Linked DNA regions of Variovorax paradoxus. Each later gene encodes a partner of the first gene's protein in a complex. Links are inferred from orthologs where the notes say so. Each region holds a gene or a part of one and is shown on either strand. Other genes may lie near its edges. The genes, in order: QHG62_RS10545 and dnaX.

What was found.
Region 2: the proteins of QHG62_RS10545 (region 1) and dnaX are in contact, whole or in part, in a cryo-EM structure (PDB 8GIZ), measured with the Escherichia coli proteins. The link is inferred for Variovorax paradoxus from one-to-one orthologs.

What each region holds. Positions count from the first base shown.
Region 1 is NZ_CP123990.1:2,162,285-2,165,594, forward strand. The notes cover bases 11-3,009. They hold QHG62_RS10545 (DNA polymerase III subunit delta'), read left to right. Parts: upstream 11-998; coding sequence 999-2,021; downstream 2,022-3,009. Other genes in these bases: mltG (endolytic transglycosylase MltG), read left to right, coding at 11-346; tmk (dTMP kinase), read left to right, coding at 343-1,002; QHG62_RS10550 (PilZ domain-containing protein), read left to right, coding at 2,018-2,395; QHG62_RS10555 (TatD family hydrolase), read left to right, coding at 2,529-3,009. In the rest of the region: more of mltG, read left to right, coding at 1-10; more of QHG62_RS10555, read left to right, coding at 3,010-3,310. UniProt on the Escherichia coli protein: Part of the beta sliding clamp loading complex, which hydrolyzes ATP to load the beta clamp onto primed DNA to form the DNA replication pre-initiation complex.
Region 2 is NZ_CP123990.1:1,930,951-1,934,176, forward strand. What follows is about bases 177-3,091. They hold dnaX (DNA polymerase III subunit gamma/tau), read left to right. Parts: upstream 177-658; coding sequence 659-2,524; downstream 2,525-3,091. Other genes in these bases: QHG62_RS09435 (SCO family protein), read left to right, coding at 177-311; QHG62_RS09450 (YbaB/EbfC family nucleoid-associated protein), read left to right, coding at 2,576-2,908; recR (recombination mediator RecR), read left to right, coding at 2,916-3,091. Outside these bases: more of QHG62_RS09435, read left to right, coding at 1-176; more of recR, read left to right, coding at 3,092-3,226. UniProt on the Escherichia coli protein: Part of the beta sliding clamp loading complex, which hydrolyzes ATP to load the beta clamp onto primed DNA to form the DNA replication pre-initiation complex.

The DNA.
Region 1 (3,310 bases):
GGCTGTGTTCGTCAATCGCCTGCGCACCGGCATGCCGCTGCAAACCGACCCGACCGTGATCTACGGCTTGGGTACCACCTTCGACGGCAATCTGCGCAAGAAAGACCTGCAGGCCGATACGCCCTGGAACACCTACACCCGTGGCGGCCTGCCGCCAACGCCCATTGCCATGCCGGGCAAGGCCGCGCTGCTGGCGGCAGTGCAGCCGGCGCAAAGCAAGTCGCTGTACTTTGTTTCGCGCGGCGACGGCACCAGCCAGTTCAGCACCTCGCTCGACGAGCACAACCGCGCGGTCAACCGCTACCAGCGCGGAGGCGGCGAACCCAAACCGAAGGTTGCCCAATGAGTGAAGGCCTGTTTCTGACGCTCGAGGGCATCGACGGCGCGGGCAAGTCCAGCCATCTGGATGCAATGGAAGCGCTCTTGAAGGCGCAGGGCCGCACGGTCGTGCGCACGCGCGAACCCGGCGGCACGCCGCTGGCGGAAACCTTGCGCGGGCTCATCCTCGAACAGCCGATGGACCCGCTGACCGAATCGCTCCTGGTTTTCGCGGCGCGGCGGGATCACGTCACGCAAGTCATAGAGCCAGCGCTGGCCCGCGGCGACGTGGTGCTGTGCGACCGCTTCACCGATGCCACTTTTGCGTACCAGGGCTCGGGCCGCGGCTTCGATGCGCAGGTGCTGTCGACGTTGGAGCAATGGGTGCAAGGGGGCAGGGGAGCGGCAGGGTTGCTGCAGCCCCACATCACGCTGTGGTTCGACCTGGCACCCGAAATCGCCGCCCAGCGCCTGGCGGGCGCGCGCTTGCCCGACAAGTTCGAAGCCCAGCCGGTCGAGTTCTTCCGGCGTGTGGCAGCCGGCTACGCGGCCCGCGCGGCCGCCGATGCGCAGCGCTTCGTTCGAATCGACGCCAGCCAGACGCGCGACCAGGTCTGGCAGCAGGTCGAGGCGGCGCTTGTCGCGCGCGGCGCGCTGGCACCCGCGAGCGGGGCGGCATTATGAGCACCTCGGCACTTTCGCCCTGGCTTCAGCGCCCCCTCGCAGAGCTGCTGCGCCAGCGCGGCCATGCCTGGTTGCTGCAGGGGCCGTCGGGCCTGGGCCAATACGAGCTCGCGCTGGCGCTTGCCGCCGCATGGCTTTGCGAGCAGCCCAAGACAGAAGAGGGCGGCACCGCGTGTGGCCAGTGCCCAAGTTGCCACGCCATCGAGGTCCGAACCCATGCCGACCTTTGCGTGCTGATGCCCGAAGTCGCCATGCAGGAGCTCGGCTGGCCGCTCGACGAAAAAGCGCAGGCCGACATCGACGACAAGAAGCGCAAGCCCAGCCGCGAAATCCGCGTCGAAGCGATGCGCGATGCGGTCGGCTTTGCCCAGCGCACCAGCGCCCGGGGCCGCGGCAAGGTGGTGCTGGTGTACCCCGCCGAGCGCATGAACACCATCACCGCCAACGCACTGCTCAAGACGCTTGAAGAGCCGGTCGGGGACGTTCGCTTTGTGCTGGCGAGCGAGGCGGCGTGGCAATTGCTGCCGACCATCCGCAGCCGCTGCCTCGGCTTTACGCTGCCGTGGCCCGCAACGGCCGAAGCTGAAGCCTGGCTGGGTGCGCACGACGTACCCGCGGCCGACGCCACCGCCTTGCTGCGTGCGGCGGGCGGCCGGCCCAGCGATGCGCTGCGGCTCGCGCGCTCCGGCCAATCGCCCAAGGCCTGGTCGCTGCTGCCAAAGGCAGTGTTGCGCGGAGACGTCGCCGCGCTGGCGGACCAGGCGCCCTCGCAAGCCATCAGTGCACTGCAGAAGCTCTGCCACGACCTGATGGCCGTCGGCAGCGGCGCTGAACCCCGGTTCTTCGAGGCGGCCGACCTGCCGGCGGCAGTGCCTTCGCACCTGGCGCTGGCCCGCTGGTCGAAGTCGCTTGCCAGTGCGGCAAGAACCGCTGAACACCCTTTCAATGCGGGCCTGATGCTGGAAGCGCTTGTGAGCGAGGCGCGAACCACCCTAAACTCTGCTCCTCGCCGACCATGAACCAACCAGCCGCCCCCGCCGCCGCCGCAACGCCTCAACGGCCAAGCGTGATCCAGCTCGCCATCAAGGAAAAGGGCGCGCTCTACGCCGCCTACATTCCGCTGTTTGCCGAAGGCGGCATCTTCATTCCCACGTCGCGCGAATACCGGCTGGGCGACGATGTCTATGTGCTGCTGACGCTGCCTGAAGACCCGCAACGTTACCCCGTGGCCGGCAAGGTCGCATGGATCACGCCGCAGCGCGCCGCCGGCAACCGGGCGCCGGGCGTCGGCATCCGCTTTCCGTCGGACGAAAAGTCGCGCCAGCTCAAGGCGCGCATCGAGGCGGCGCTCGGCGGCTCGATGGCCTCCGACCGCCCCACACAAACTATCTAGGCTCGAAGGCCAGGCTCGCCCCCAGGCTGCGCGCACGTCGTGTCGCTCCGCCGACCCCCTGCCGGGGGCGACACCAGAGGCCCGGCAGCGCCGGTCCCTCGGCGTCCCTGGCATCCGCCAGACAATCAGCGCCATGTTTACCGATTCCCACTGCCACCTCACTTTCCCCGAGTTCGCGGACCAGATGCCGCAAATCCGCGCAGCCATGGCCGAAGCGCAGGTCGACCGGGCCTTGTGCATCTGCACCAAGCTCGAAGAGTTCGATGACGTGCAGGCCCTGGCGGCCCGCTACGACAACTTCTGGGCCAGCGTGGGCGTGCACCCCGACAACGAGGACATCGCCGAGCCCACGGTCGATGACCTGGTTCGCCGTGCGGCCTTGCCCAAGGTAGTGGCCATCGGGGAGACCGGGCTCGACTACTACCAGATGGAAGAGCGCAAGGGCGGGCGCAGCATTTCGGACATGGAATGGCAGCGCGACCGCTTCCGCGTGCACATTCGCGCCGCGCAGCAAACCCGCATGCCGCTGGTCATTCACACCCGCGAGGCCTCCGCCGATACGCTTGCCATCCTGAAAGAGGAGGGCGAACACGGCTCCGGCAAGGCCGCAGGCGGCGTGTTCCATTGCTTTACCGAAACCGCCGAAGTCGCGCGCGCGGCGCTCGACCTCGGGTTCTACATTTCCTTTTCAGGCATCCTGACTTTCAAGAAGGCGCAGGACCTGCGCGACGTGGCCGCCTTTGTGCCGCTGGACCGGATGCTGATCGAGACCGACAGCCCTTATCTGGCCCCGGTGCCGTACCGCGGCAAGACCAACAATCCGTCGTACGTGCCGTACGTCGCAAAGCAGATTGCCGAGCTGCGCAAGCTGCCCATCGAAGCAGTCGCAACGGCTACGAGCGACAACTTCGAAAC
Region 2 (3,226 bases), 230 kb from region 1 along the record:
AGGCGGCATTGCTGCCCGAGCGCTACGCGGGAGTGCGTCTGCTGTCGCTGAGCATCGACCCGCTCTCCGACGACCCTGTTGCGCTGGGCGCCTGGTTGCGGCGCTTCGGCGCGAGGTCGACCTGGAGCGCGGCGGCGCCAGCCCCCGAGGCACTTGAGTCGATGCTCTCGCTGTTCACGGGAGGCGCGGCAGCGGGCGACCGCCATACCGGCCAGGTTTATCTGTTCGACCGTCATGCCCGGCTGGTCTGGCGAACCAGCGAGTTGCCGCCGGCCGAAGAGGTCATGGCCGGGCTACGACAGATTGGTTAGTTGGATGCAGCGGCTGCCGATTCGGCGCCGCTGCGGGGGCGCATGCCGCGCCCGTCCGTTCATCGATGTTAGGTTGACGAGCCTTACCCCTGGCACTGACTACGCAGTTAGGGCTGCTTGGTTCCCCACCTGACCCGGTTGGCCACTTCACCATGCAGGGAGGCCCGTCAAAGGCTATTGTAACCCCCCAGGCTGCGCGCACTTCGTGTCGCTTCGCCCACCCCCTGCTGGGGGCGATACCAGAGGCCCGGCAAAGCCGGTTCCTCGGTATCCCACGGATGGACAGGGCTTTTTTTGATTGAGGGGTGGGGCCGGGGACCGCCTCCGCGCCTTTTAGAATGCCCCCAATGTCTTATCTCGTGCTCGCTCGCAAGTTCCGTCCGAAAACCTTTGGTGAGATGGTCGGCCAGGGGCACGTGGTGCAGGCGCTCGAGAACGCGTTGACCACGCAGCGCCTGCATCACGCCTATCTTTTTACCGGCACGCGGGGCGTGGGCAAGACCACGGTTTCGCGCATCTTGGCCAAATCGCTCAACTGCCAGGGCCCGGACGGGCAGGGCGGCATCACGGCCACGCCCTGTGGGATGTGCCAGGCCTGCAAGGACATCGATTCGGGCCGTTTCGTCGACTACACCGAGTTGGACGCGGCCTCGAACCGCGGCGTGGACGAGGTGCAGTCGCTGCTCGAACAGGCGGTCTACAAGCCGGTGCAGGGACGCTTCAAGGTCTTCATGATCGACGAAGTGCACATGCTCACCAACACCGCGTTCAACGCGATGCTGAAGACGCTCGAGGAGCCGCCGGAATACCTCAAGTTCGTTCTGGCAACGACCGATCCACAGAAGGTGCCGGTCACCGTGCTGTCGCGCTGCCTGCAGTTCAACCTGCGTCCCATGGCGCCTGAAACGGTGCTCGAACACCTCACAAGCGTGTTGCAGACCGAACAGGTGCCGGCTGAGCCGCAGGCATTGCGGCTCCTGGCACGCGCCGCGCGCGGCTCGATGCGCGATGCGCTGTCGCTCACAGATCAGGCCATTGCCTTCGGCAACGGCGAACTGCTTGAAACCGGCGTTCGCCAGATGCTCGGCAGCGTCGACCGCGGCCACGTGTTCAAGCTCATCGAGGCGCTGGCGCAGGGCGACGGCAAGACGGTGGTCGACACCTCCGAGGCGCTGCGGCGCGACGGCATGTCGGCCGCTTCCACGCTCGAAGAAATGACCGCCGTGCTGCAGGCCATGGCCGTGCTGCAGGCGGTGCCTTCGCGCGCGGAGTCCGCCGATTCGGCCACCGACCCGGATGCGGCCGACACGGCACGCCTGGCGTCGCTGATGCCGGCCGACGAAACGCAGTTGCTCTACAGCCTGTGCCTGCACGGCCGCGGCGAGCTGGGCCTGGCGCCCGACGAGTACGCGGCGCTGACAATGGTGCTGCTGCGGCTGCTGGCCTTCAAGCCTTCGGGCGCGGCACCTTCCGCATCGGCCTCTTCGGGCTCCGCGGAAAAAAAAACTCTGAATGAAGCGCCAAGGGCGGTTTTAACCCCCTCGGCAACACCTTCGGCTCGACCTGCACAGGCAGCTGAAGCGCCGGTTGTGTCTGCCGCGCCGCTGCCGCCGCAAGCCGGCTCGGCACCTGCCGGGCAGCGGCTTACGGTGGTCAGCGAGCCAATGCGCCAGGGCGGACCGCCGAGGCCTGGCGCTTCGGCCGAGCCGCAGGCTCTTGAAGACCGCCCCAGGGTGCTTGCGGTGCCAATTCGGGTCCAGCCGCCGCCGGGCCAGCGGGACGTGCCCCGTTCCGATGAGCAGCGCGCTCCCGCGCCCCCCATTCCGCCTAGCGAAGACGGCGATTTCTGGCATGCCACCGTCACGCAGATGATTGCGGCCGAGAGCATCAACGCCTTGGCGCGCGAACTTGCATTGCAGTCGCAGCTGGTGGCGCGCGATGTCGACCAGTGGATATTGCGCGTGGAGCGGGAACTGCTCAATCAGCCTTCTGCGCGCGAGAAGCTCGCCGACGCGCTCGCGGCCCTGGGCCACAGCGTGAAGCTGGCCATTGAAATCGGCGGCGTGATCGACAGCCCCGCGCGACGCAACAAACACGCGGCCGACGAGCGCCAGCGCGTTGCCGAAGAGGCGATTCGCAACGACCCCGAGGTGCAGATGCTGATGCGCGAATTCGATGCGAAGATCGTGCCTGGAACGCTCAAGCCCGCCTGAGCGCCGTCTCTTATCCTTTCCCCAATTTTCCCCAACCAATCAGGACCAACGATGTTCAACAAAGGACAACTGGCCGGCCTCATGAAGCAGGCGCAGGCAATGCAGGACAACCTCAAGAAGGCCCAGGAAGAGCTGGCCACCATCGAGGTCGAAGGCGAATCGGGCGCCGGCCTCGTCAAGGTCGTGATGACCTGCAAGCACGACGTCAAGCGCATCACCATCGACCCGAGCCTGCTGGCCGACGACAAGGACATGCTCGAAGACCTGGTGGCCGCCGCCTTCAATGCCGCGGTGCGCAAGGCCGAGGAAACCAGCGAACAGAAGATGGGCAAGCTCACGGCCGGCATGCCGGGCCTCCCGCCCGGCATGAAGCTGCCGTTCTGAGCGATTGATGGCCGACGCCAGCTCGCTCGACGCATTGATCGATGCGCTGCGCCGCCTCCCCGGGGTCGGCGTGAAGTCGGCTTCGCGCATGGCTTTTCATTTGCTGCAGCACGACCGCGAGGGCGCGCAGATGCTTTCGCGCGCCTTGCAGCAGGCGGCCGGAAACGTGCGGCATTGCGAGCGCTGCAACACCTTTACCGAGGCGCCGGTCTGCAACGTGTGCCTGGACCCGCGCCGCGACGCGAGCAAGCTTTGCGTGGTCGAAACGCCTGCCGACCAGGCGGCGCTCGAGCGCACAGGTGCGTTCCGCGGCTACTA